2 regions of the Rhizobium sp. X9 genome follow, and region 1 is predicted to be linked to the other one. Evidence: riboswitches for the same ligand, from Rfam matches in the RefSeq annotation. Region 1 holds a riboswitch; the other holds the start of a gene.
The links. Region 1 has a riboswitch for cobalamin ahead of metE (5-methyltetrahydropteroyltriglutamate--homocysteine S-methyltransferase). Riboswitches for the same ligand answer to the same signal wherever they lie in the genome.
Positions count from the first base shown of each region.

Region 2: another riboswitch for cobalamin. It lies ahead of bluB (5,6-dimethylbenzimidazole synthase); the one in region 1 lies ahead of metE (5-methyltetrahydropteroyltriglutamate--homocysteine S-methyltransferase).

Region 1 covers NZ_CP071312.1:760,605-766,332, forward strand. Annotated here, with positions in the region: gene JZY08_RS18410 (hypothetical protein) at 1-333, shown strand, start outside; gene JZY08_RS18415 (helix-turn-helix domain-containing protein) at 470-907, shown strand; gene JZY08_RS18420 (hypothetical protein) at 1,002-1,235, shown strand; gene metE (5-methyltetrahydropteroyltriglutamate--homocysteine S-methyltransferase) at 1,433-3,781, opposite strand; cobalamin riboswitch at 3,880-4,096, opposite strand; gene JZY08_RS18430 (ATP-binding cassette domain-containing protein) at 4,166-4,948, opposite strand; gene JZY08_RS18435 (sugar ABC transporter permease) at 4,967-5,728, opposite strand, start outside.
Region 2 covers NZ_CP071311.1:1,463,461-1,469,188, reverse strand. Annotated here, with positions in the region: gene JZY08_RS07225 (NAD+ synthase) at 1-535, shown strand, start outside; gene JZY08_RS07220 (glyoxalase superfamily protein) at 789-1,166, opposite strand; gene JZY08_RS07215 (TolB family protein) at 1,357-2,187, shown strand; cobalamin riboswitch at 2,392-2,577, shown strand; gene bluB (5,6-dimethylbenzimidazole synthase) at 2,673-3,389, shown strand; gene JZY08_RS07205 (DUF2865 domain-containing protein) at 3,520-4,626, opposite strand; gene JZY08_RS07200 (NADP-dependent malic enzyme) at 4,763-5,728, opposite strand, start outside.

The DNA of each region.
Region 1 (5,728 bases):
GACGCATCGGCTCTTTCATTGGCGCGGCAGGGTTTTGCGATCCTGCGAAATCCTATCCCGGTTTTACCCGCCATCGATACGAAGAAATGCCTGCCCCGGCTTTACAACAACGTCTTTCTTGAAAATGTCACACGTTCCAGTCAAAAACGACCATTCGTCTGGATCCCGCATTTTGGCGATACGGAAGCGCTTGGGATTTTCGACCGAGAAAACCGGCAAATATGGGAAAGCCTCGGGTTTAACGCCGTCGGCATCGCGGGATGGAGCCATCTTGCTAGTCGCAACGGGGCGCTGCGATGTGCAACCAAGGTGATAAACCGTGGCCCTGCATAGGGTTGGCAAAGGAAAAACGTCGTTATTTTCTCAATAATGGACTACAATACCCGTGGAAATTGTGTTGAATGTATACCTTCAACAATATTAATTGATATTTATCCGATTTAAGACCTCACAACTGGAGGAATTCAACATGCAGGCCAAACTACCCAGCCCGATCGACGTACATGTGGGCGCACAAATCAGAATGCGCCGCAAGTCGCTCGGCATGAGTCAGAGTGCGCTGGCAGGCCGGTTGGGAATTACTTTCCAGCAGGTCCAGAAGTACGAAAAAGGCGCCAATCGCGTGGGCGCGTCGCGTCTGCAGGCCATTGCGTCCGTTCTCGGCGTCGATGTCAGCTCCCTGTTCGCCAATGCAACGCCCGATGGCGGCGCCGGCAATCCGGCCCTTGGCACGATCAATGCCATGCAGACATTCGTCGCTTCGAACGAAGGCTTTTCGCTGAACCAGGCATTTGCCCGCATCAAGAGCACATCCGTGCGCAGAAGCATTGTTGCACTCGTCACATCGCTCGCTGCGACTGAAACAGCGGAAAATGCAGTGACGCCGGAAAACAAGAACGATGATTGACGCAGGTGTGACGCTCGCGTGACGCTCGATATGGTCGAAATTGAACAACGCGATATCCACGCGTTTTCATACTGTCGATTGTCGAGAGGGAAGCATGGCGGCGTCTACCACAGCAATACTTGAACAGGACAATGCAGACGAGATTCTGGCCCTTGGTAGGATGGTTTCCTATCTTTGCCAGCGTTCGAAATCCATGGAACTGGGCATGTCAACCTATTTCCTCGAAATGGCATTGTTGTCGCTGGCCCAGGATATCAACCAGCAAGGAATGCCGCTGGCAGGCGCAGAACTGAACGGCAGCGGCTTCGCATCGTCCGATCTGCATTGAGCGCTTCCGCGTCCGAAATGGCGTAAATCCGCGAAATCGAGCGTTTATATCGACCTCTAGTCGCAAACGCTCGGGATCGCTTCCGTTTGCCGGTCCGGCCGGCTCCATCCTGCCGGACAAAAGCATCCCTACACCCCTTCCCAATTTTCTTCGCGCAAGCGATGAGCGAGGCCCGGTTTGCCGGGCCTCGCTTCATATCAGACCACGGCCCGGCGAAGCTCGGCGGCCGCAGCCACCATATTGACGAGCGCCGGCCTCACCTCTTCCCATTTGCGGGTTTTCAGGCCGCAATCGGGGTTGATCCAGAGCTGCCGGTCGTCAAGCCGCTTCCGCGCCAGCGCCAGAAGATCGACCATCTCTCCCACTGCCGGCACACGCGGCGAATGGATGTCGTACACGCCGGGGCCGATCTGGCTCGGATATTTGTAGGTTCGGAAGGCATCCAGCAATTCCATCTTCGAACGCGAGGTCTCGATGGAGATCACGTCCGCATCCATGGCCGCGATCGCATCGATGATCTGGTTGAATTCCGAATAGCACATATGGGTGTGAACCTGTGTCCGGTCCTCCACGCCGCTTGAGCAAATGCGGAAGGATTCAACCGCCCAGCCGAGATAGTCCTGCCAGTCGCGATGTCGAAGCGGCAGGCCCTCACGCAACGCTGCCTCGTCAATCTGGATCATCTTCGCCCCGGCTGCCTCGAGATCGTTGACCTCGTCGCGGATGGCAAGCGCGATCTGGCGGCACGTCAGGCTTCTGGCGATATCGTCGCGAACGAAGGACCAGTTGAGGATCGTCACCGGCCCGGTCAGCATGCCCTTGACAGGTTTTTCGGTCAGGGACTGGGAATATTCCCACCAGCGCACCGTCATCGGTTTCGGACGCGACACATCACCGAAAATGATCGGTGGGCGAACGTATCGCGAGCCGTAGCTCTGCACCCACGCGTGCTGCATGAAGGCGAAGCCGGATAGTTGTTCCCCGAAATATTGCACCATGTCGTTGCGCTCGAACTCGCCATGAACGAGCACGTCGAGGCCGATTTCCTCCTGCCAGCGGATGGTCGCTTCCGTTTCCTTCTGCAGGAAGCTTTCATATTGCGCGTCGGTCAGGGCGCCCTTTGAATGCGCGGAGCGGGCCTTTCGCACCTCGGGCGTCTGCGGGAAGGAGCCGATGGTGGTTGTCGGGAAAAGCGGCAGCGCAATGGCCTGCGACTGCACCTTCTGCCGCTCGGCAAAAGCGCTCGTCCGCTTCCTGTCGGCTTCGCCAATCGTTGCGATACGGCTCCGCACGGCCACATCAGTCACCTTTGGCGATGATGCACGTTCGGCAATCACCTTGGTGGCGGCTTCCAGCTCCGCAGTCACAGTTGCCTTGCCCTCACCGAACGCCCTGCCGAGCGTGGCAAGCTCACCGAGCTTCTGGGTGGCGAAGGAAAGCCAGCTTTTCAGATCAGCATCAAGACCTGTTTCCAGTTCGAGGTCAACAGGGACATGCAAGAGCGAGCAGGAAGGCGCGATTTGAAACGACGCCGCGCCCCGCGTGGCAATTGCGGCTTCCAGCTTGCCGATGATCGCGGCGAGATCGGCACGCCAGATGTTGCGGCCGTCGATGACGCCGAGAGACAGGACGCTCTCTGCGGGCAATGCTTTCAGCACCGGCTCAAGTTCACCGGGCGCACGCACGAGATCAATATGAAGACCCGCGACCGGAAGTGCGGTGACAGCCTCCAGATTATCCTCAAGACCGCCGAAATAGGTCGCGACGAGGATTTTCAGATCCGGCGCGGCTTTCGACAAAGCCTGATAGGAAACAGTCAGCGCATGACGCTCACCCTCGGAAAGGTCCAGGGCGGCAACCGGTTCATCAACCTGCACCCAGTCCGCACCGGCCGCATGCAGGCGGAGCAGCAGTTCTTCATAGACCGGCAGCAGTCTGGCCAGCAGATCGAGCGGCTTGAAGGCCGCGCCACGCGCCTTGGCTAGCTTCAGGAAGGTGACCGGGCCGAGGATGACCGGACGCGTATGGATACCGAGCGCCTTTGCCTCAAGGAAATGATCGACCGGCTTTTGCGAGGTGAGCGCGAAATGCTGATCCTCGGAAACCTCCGGGACCATGTAATGATAATTGGTGTCGAACCATTTGGTCATTTCCAGCGCCGGAACGCCCTGACCGTGGTGCGCATGCCCTTCATGACCATGGCCGCAACCCGCATGGCCTTCGCTCTGGCTGCCGCGCGCCATGGCGAAATAGGTCGACAGCGATACTTCTCCGCCCGTCCATGCGTAAACGGAGGGAATGGCGCCCACCATCACGGCCGTATCGAGCACGTGATCATAGAGGGAAAAATCGTTGGACGGGATATGGGTAATCCCTTTTTGCTGCTGAAGCGCCCAGTTTTCGGCGCGCAGTTTAGCGGCGGTTTCAAGAAGTTCCGGCTCGGAAATCTTTCCCGACCAGAAGCCTTCAAGCGCGAACTTCAATTCGCGGTGGCGGCCGATCCTCGGGAAACCGAGCGATGCGACTGGAATGGTCTTGTTTGACATTGTCATACCCCATTTGGTTGTGGGGGCATGGGTAAAGCGGACGCGTGCGGGCCCAGCCGTTGCCGGGCCAACGAGCAACCACCGGGACACCCCGCCCGTGGACGTTATTTTGTCCTGGCAGGTCTCCTGGCTTACGGGTCGTCGCCTTTGCCCGTCTTCCCGGGGCTTTCACCCCAGTGACGTTGATGGACAAAGGCTCGCCGCTTACAGTTGCGGGGGCAGCTCCGGTCTTGCCAATTAATGGCGCACCGGATTCCCTCTTAGCTCCGGGATTGAAACAATCAGGCCCGGAGAACCATGACACCCGCATTTCTCACCACGGGCATCATGATGTCAATAGACATAAAGAAATCTTTATATCTTTATTTCATTGAGGACGACTACTCAGGAGACGACCGCACCCGGTCCCGGCACGGCACCTGGCGGCACCTTACCCAGAATGATCATGCCGAGAACCTCGTCCTTCGTCACATCCTCAGTGCGGGCATGGCCGACCACCTTGCCGTTTTTCATCACGAAGACCCGGTCCGCCAGATCGAAGACGTCGTGGATATCGTGGCTGATGAGGAAGATGCCGATGCCCTGCCGTTTCAGTTCCTTGACGAGATCGCCGACCTGCGCCGTTTCCTGCGGCCCGAGTGCTGCCGTCGGCTCGTCCATGATGAGGATGCGGGCATCGAACAGAATGGCGCGGGCGATGGCGACGGATTGGCGTTGACCGCCGGACAGCGCCTTCACCGGCTCCTTGAACCGCCGGAAATTGGGGTTGAGACGCCCCATGACCTCGCGGGCCGAGGCTTCCATGGCGACATCATCAAGCGTGCCCCATTTTGTCTTCAGCTCACGGCCGAGATAGAGATTGGCCGCCGCATCGACGTTATCCGCCACAGCCAGCGTCTGATAGATGGTCTCGATGCCGTATTTCTTGGCGTCGCGGGGATTGCGGATATCCGCATCCTCACCGTTGATGAGGATATCGCCGCCGTCACGCCGATATGCACCGGAGAGGATTTTGATGAGCGTCGATTTTCCCGCGCCATTGTGGCCGAGAAGAGCGACCACCTCGCCGGGGAAAAGATCGACAGAGGCGTTTTCCACCGCGTGGATGCCGCCGAAGGAAATGGAAATATTGCGCATTTCCACGAGGGGCGTGACTTGGTCCGTCATTGGGGTTCTCCTCGGTTCTTACTTGGCGCGGGCGCGGTAAATGGTGTCGAGCCAGACGGCGACGACCAGAACCACACCGACGACGATGCGCTGGAAGGGCGTATCGATCCCCACGAGCACCATGCCGGATTGCAGCGATTGCATGACGAGCGCGCCGAGCATCGCGCCCGCAATGGTTCCCACACCACCGGCAAGCGAGGTGCCGCCGATGACGGCCGCCGCAATCGTATAGAGCTCGTCCAGTTCGCCCTGCGCATTGGTGGCCGCGTTGAGGCGGGCAGTCGAGATTGCCGCGGCAATGGCGCACAGAACGCCCATCAGCGTGAATATCTTCACCGTGACCCAGCGGGTCTTGATACCGGCGAGTTCCGCCGCTTCAGGGTTGCCGCCGATGGCGAAGACATAACGTCCGAATCGCAGTCGTGTGGCAATGAAGGTCATCACCGCCCCGACGGCGAGTGCCATCAGAACCGGAATGGCGATGCCGTGCGAAATGAACAGCCCGCCTTCCGGCCAGGCGATGCCATTGGCGTCGGCATAGTTGCGGGCGATGTTGATCGGCCAGGGATAGCTGTTGACCACAGCCACAAAACCGACAACGACGAGGCAGCCGAGCGCCACCAGAAAATATTCCGCCCAGACCGGCCGCAGCGGAAAACCGAAACGGCGGCGCTGGTGGCGGGAATTCAAAATGGCGGCAACGATGGCGACGCAGGCGACAATGGCGGCGATCCAGCTCCATGTCGCGCCGATCGAGCCGCTGGTGCCGCCGCCCATCAG
Region 2 (5,728 bases), on a different replicon from region 1:
GCAGAGCCGCACGCGCGGCACCATTTTGATGGCCGTTTCGAACAAGTTCGGCTCGATGGTGGTGACGACGGGTAACAAGTCGGAAATGTCGGTGGGTTATGCGACGCTCTACGGCGACATGAATGGCGGTTTCAATCCCATCAAGGACCTCTACAAGATGCAGGTCTACGCCATTTCCGCCTGGCGCAACGGCCATGTGCCGCCGGGTGCGCTCGGGCCTTCGGGTGAGGTGATCCCCGCCAACATCATCTCCAAGGCGCCGTCGGCCGAATTGCGCCCCAACCAGACCGACCAGGATTCGCTGCCGCCCTATCCGGTTCTGGACGATATTCTGGAATGCCTGGTGGAAAAGGAAATGTCAGTCGAGGAAATCCTTGCACGCGGCCATGACGTGGCGACGGTGCACCGGGTGGAGCATCTGCTTTATCTCGCCGAGTACAAGCGCCGGCAATCCGCGCCCGGCGTGAAGATCACCAAGAAGAACTTTGGGCGTGACCGGCGTTATCCGATTACCAACCGGTTTCGGGATCGGTGATTGAAGGAAGGCGCTGGTAGCGGATGTTTTGCTCGGCGTTGCCGCTCGTTTCTTCTCCCCGCCGGGGAGAAGGTGGCCCGAAGGGTCGGATGAGGGGGTAACGTTGCCGAATATCTCGACCCTTGCCCCCTCATCCCGCTGCCGCGGACTTCTCCCCCGCGGGGAGAAGAAACAAGTGGCATGTGCTCGGTCCACAGTGGGGCTTCGTGTTTAAACAGACGGCGCGGAGAAAACCCCGCGCCGCTCACTCACCTTAAATGACCTGCCCCACATCGATGCGGTTGCCATCAGGGTCTTCGAAAACGAAGGCACGCAGGCCATAATCCTTGTCCTGCAGGCCCTTGATGATGCGCAGCCCATGGCTTTTGCAAATCTCATGCAGCGTATCGACATCGCTGACCATCATATGCGCCACATTGAAGGGCGCTGCCTTATGGGTGGGCTGCAATGTCAGGTGCAGCTCGGCATTGCCCTGTTTCAGGATCATGAAACCGACGGGATTGCCGTTTTCGAAGGTCTTTTCGAAACCCAGCACGCCGACATAAAAATCACGGGCTTTTTCGATATTCTTGACAGGAAGCATTGCGGCGATCCGGCCGAACCGGATGCCGTGATCGGCGATGGTATTCATCGCGGAACCTCGGATCTGGGAGAAACGGGAAGCGGTGCGGGCGGTGCCGGAGCGCTGGCGTTTTTTCCTATTTGAATTTGCAGGACGGTGCCTGCGGCCCTAGGATCATAATCACGGTGGTGGCGGATGCAAATGGAATATCTGCGTCGCGCCGTCCCGATCCAGACTATCGACAGGCCCGGGAGGCAGCATGCGCAGTTCCATCGAAATCTTCAACATCCGCACCCGGCAGATGCGGGTGGTGTGGCAGACATCCGAGCTGTTCGAGGCGCCGAACTGGTCGCCGGACGGCAGATATCTGCTGTTGAACGCCGAAGGGCTGCTCTATCGCCTGTCTCTTGCCGGTGATGCTGCGCCGGAGAAAGTCGATACCGGCTTTGCCACGCTCTGCAACAACGACCACGGCATTTCGCCTGATGGTTCGCTCTATGCCATTTCAGACAAGGTGGAATTCGGCAAGAGCGCCATCTACCTTTTGCCATCGACGGGCGGCACGCCGCGGCTGATGACAAGGAACCTTCCGTCCTATTGGCACGGCTGGTCGCCGGATGGGAAAAGCTTTGCTTATTGCGGCATTCGCGATCAGGTTTTCGACATCTATGCCATGGATATAGCCAGCGGTGTTGAAACGCGCCTTACCCATGGTGAGGGCCGTAATGACGGGCCGGATTATTCGCCGGATGGCGGGTGGATCTATTTCAATTCCAGCCGCACCGGGTTGATGCAGATCTGGCGCGTGCGGGTGGATGGCTCCAGCGTCGAGCGCATCACTGACAGCGCTTATGGCGACTGGTTCCCGCACCCGTCCCCCAGGGGTGACAAGGTGGTCTTCGTCTCCTACGACGCCGATGTCTTCGACCACCCGCGCGATCTTGATGTGCGCGTGCGGCTGATGGACATGGATGGCGGCAATGTGGAGACGCTGTTCGAGCTGTTTGGCGGGCAGGGAACGATGAATTCACCCAATTGGTCACCGGATGGGGATGAGTTTGCGTATGTGCGTTATTTCCCCGTGGAGTGATGCGGTAAAGGAGGACCCGTCATTCCGGCCTTGAGCCGGAATCCAGTAGACGCGCGTCTGCGCGGTGAAAAGACTCGTCTCAGCCCAAGGACTTGGGCTGGCTGGATTCCGGCTCAAGGCCGGAATGACGGAGGTGTAGGGGGCTCGCCATGGTCACATTGCCGCATCGCTCTGCAATATGCTTGTATTCGCAAGCTTTCTTGCCCATAGGTTCTTGCGTCAGGTGCCCGCAATTTGCGGCGGGAGAATCGGGAATCCGGTGCGAAACCGGAACGTGCCCAGCGCTGTGAGGCGGATGCCCTTTTTCTGATGCCACTGAAGCAATTCGGGAAGGCGAAAGCGGGCGGATGAAGCCGAGTCAGAAGACCGGCCTGACAGGATAGACTGGCTGCGTGGACGGCGGCAGGTTGTTGAAGGGCGTGTCGTGCGTTTGGAAACCGGAGCCGGTTTTTATGGCGGCGCGCCAGCATTGTTGGGGATAGACGATGCCGACCGATCCGCTCGCGACCAGTTCACTCGATGCCAATGCGTCCGATCATGCGCTTTCGCCCGCTCGCCCGTTTTCGGAGGAGGAGCGCGAGGCGATCTACCGCGTCATTGAAACCCGCCGCGATGTGCGCGACCAGTTCCTGCCCGATCCGCTGCCGGATGATGTGGTGGAGCGTTTGCTGAAGGCGGCGCATTCCGCCCCCTCGGTCGGCTTCATGCAGCCGTGGAATTTCACGCTTGTGACCGACGGCGCGGTCAGACAGGCGGCCTGGGTGGCGTTCCGCCGCGCCAATGAGGAGGCGGCGGCGATGTTTGAAGGCGAGCAGCAGGCGCTTTATAGCAGCCTGAAGCTCGAGGGCATCCGCAAGGCGCCGCTCAGCATCTGTGTCACTTGCGATCCGACGCGTGGCGGCAAGGTGGTGCTGGGCCGCACCCACAATCCGCGCACGGATGTCTATTCGACCGTCTGCGCCATCCAGAACCTCTGGCTGGCGGCCCGCGCCGAAGGCATCGGCGTCGGCTGGGTCAGCATTTTCCACGACAGCGACATTCGCGCCATTCTGGAAATCCCCGACCATATCGAAATCGTCGCCTGGCTCTGCCTCGGCCGCGTCGATGAGCTTTACACCGAACCGGAACTGGCGGTGAAGGGCTGGCGTCAGCGCGTGCCGCTGGAGGAACTGGTGTTTCGCAACCGGTGGGGCGGGCGGTAGAGGGAGGCTGGGGCTCGCTTGTGAGAGGCAAAGCGTTGCCGCCTGTTTCTTCTCCCCGTCGGGGAGAAGAAACAAGCTGCACGCGCTCGCTCCATAACTGACCGCCCTAAGGGGGAGGCCCCACAGCACGCTATTGCTGCGGCTGTATACCCTTCAGCGCGGGGTTCTTCAGGTCGATCCGCCCAGTTTGATCGGGCAGGAATTTCGGGCCGATGACGCGGACCTTGCTGTCGTTCGGGTCGTAGTCGCGTTCAGGAACCGGTTGCTCCGGCGGCTTTGCGGCCTGCTGCTGCTCTGCGGGTTTCTGAGCCTTGTCGCCTTGCGGTGATGGGATGGTGGTGATGCCGGAATAGGGTTTTTCGGCTTCCGGCCGGGCTGCCTCTTCCTGCTTCTGCATCTCGTCGTGATAGGCGGCCATGTTGCAGGCGCAGCCCGGTGCCTTTGCCGAGGCATTTTTATAGGCAAAGGCGGTTGGCAGGTCCTTGTAGGGTTTTCCGGTTTCGGCAGACACCATGTCGGCGGTTTCCTGATCCGTCATGGAGTGGAAATAAAGCTCCGTCTCTGTTCCCGGACACATTTTCTGGCATTGCTCCGCCTGGGCGCGAAAATCAAGCGGCGAGGCATTGGCGGCAATGGGGAAAAACGAGCCGTCGCAGGTGCGCACGCAGAGGGTTCTAAGCCCACCTTCCCCGGCGGAGCCGGGATAGGGCGAAAGCCCGGCCTGTCCCGGCTGATTTTCCTGCTGGCGAAAGGCATCGGGGTAGCGGGTGACATCGGGAGCCGGCGGCAGCTGTGCTTCCGTTTCAGGGAGGGGGCTGCAGCCATTGGCGTCGAGCGCGGCGAGAATGCGCTGGCGTCTGATGTCGCCGTCGTCGCTGCGCTGCGCTGCCATGGCATCGTCACGGTCGCGGATGATGGCGTCGCGCTCGCTCTGCGCATCGACCAGGGCATCGCCGATCTCGGCGCAGAGCCCGGCATTGGGGCTGCCATAAATGATGACGCTGCCTGACGAGCAGCCGTAACGGCGCAGATCGTTCTTGATCCTGCGGATTTCTATGTTCTGGCGGGTGAGCGCATTGGCATAGCGGCGCACCTCGGCCGTGTTGCCGATGACGCGCGGCGGCTCGCGCAATTGCGCGTAGAGAGTGTCACAGACCTGATCCGCAAAAGCGGCGGCCGGAGCGATGAAGACGAGGGGAAGCAGGAGGCCGATGATGCGGCTTTGGCGCCGGGTCAATTGTTCGATCCGTTCGATGTCCCCGGCCGGTGGCAGGGGCGTTATACTTCACGAAATCCGTGTTTCAGGAAGATAACATAAGCTGTTGCCGCAATGCGGCAACAGCCTGTTCAAAATTGCGTTAATGCGGCCTCTATCACACCGAAGGGTGCGAGGCCTGCACGACGGCAAAGGCCGCCATGTTGACCACGCCGCGCGAGGTGACGCTGGGCGACAGGATATGGGCGGGCAGGGCCGTGCCGAGCAGGATCGGGCCGACATGCAGGCCTTCCGTCAGGGTGCGGGTGACGCCAAGCGTGATGTTGGCGGCATCGAGGTTCGGGAAGACCAAGAGGTTCGCCTCGCCGGTCAGCACGCTGTTGGGCATGGCGCGCTTGCGCAGCGCTTCCGAAAGCGCCGAGCCGCCCTGCATTTCGCCATCGACTTCCAGTTCCGGTGCGGCTTCCTGCACGATCTTCAGGGCGCGGCGCATCTTGCGGGCGCTTTCGGAATCGCGCGAGCCGAAATTGGAATGGCTCGCGAGGGCAATCTTCGGCGTGATGCCGAAGCGGCGGATTTCCTTGGCCGCGAGAATGGCCATTTCAGCCACTTCCTCTGACGTCGGGTCGTAATTGACGAAAGTGTCGGTAAGGAACAGCGCGCCCTGCTGGGTGATGAGCAGGCTGAGGCCCGCAAACGAGCGCACGCCTTCCTGCTTGCCGATGATCTGGTTCACGTCGCGAAGATGTCGGTCGTAGCGGCCTTCGAGGCCGCAGATCAGTGCATCCGCTTCATCGCGCTTGACCGCAAGCGCGCCGATCACCGTTGAGTTGGTACGCACGATGGTACGGGCCGCTTCCGGGTTGATGCCGGCGCGACCGACGAGGGCGAAATAATCATCGACATAGTCGCGATAGCGCGGATCGTCTTCCGGATTGACCACGGCGAAATCCGCATGCGGGCGGATGCGCAGGCCGAAGCGCTTCAGGCGCGTTTCGATGATCTGCGGACGGCCGATGAGGATCGGAATGCCGGTGCCTTCTTCCAGCAGCACCTGGGCGGCGCGCAGCACGCGCTCGTCTTCGCCTTCGGCAAAGATGATGCGCTTCTTTTCGGCGGCCTT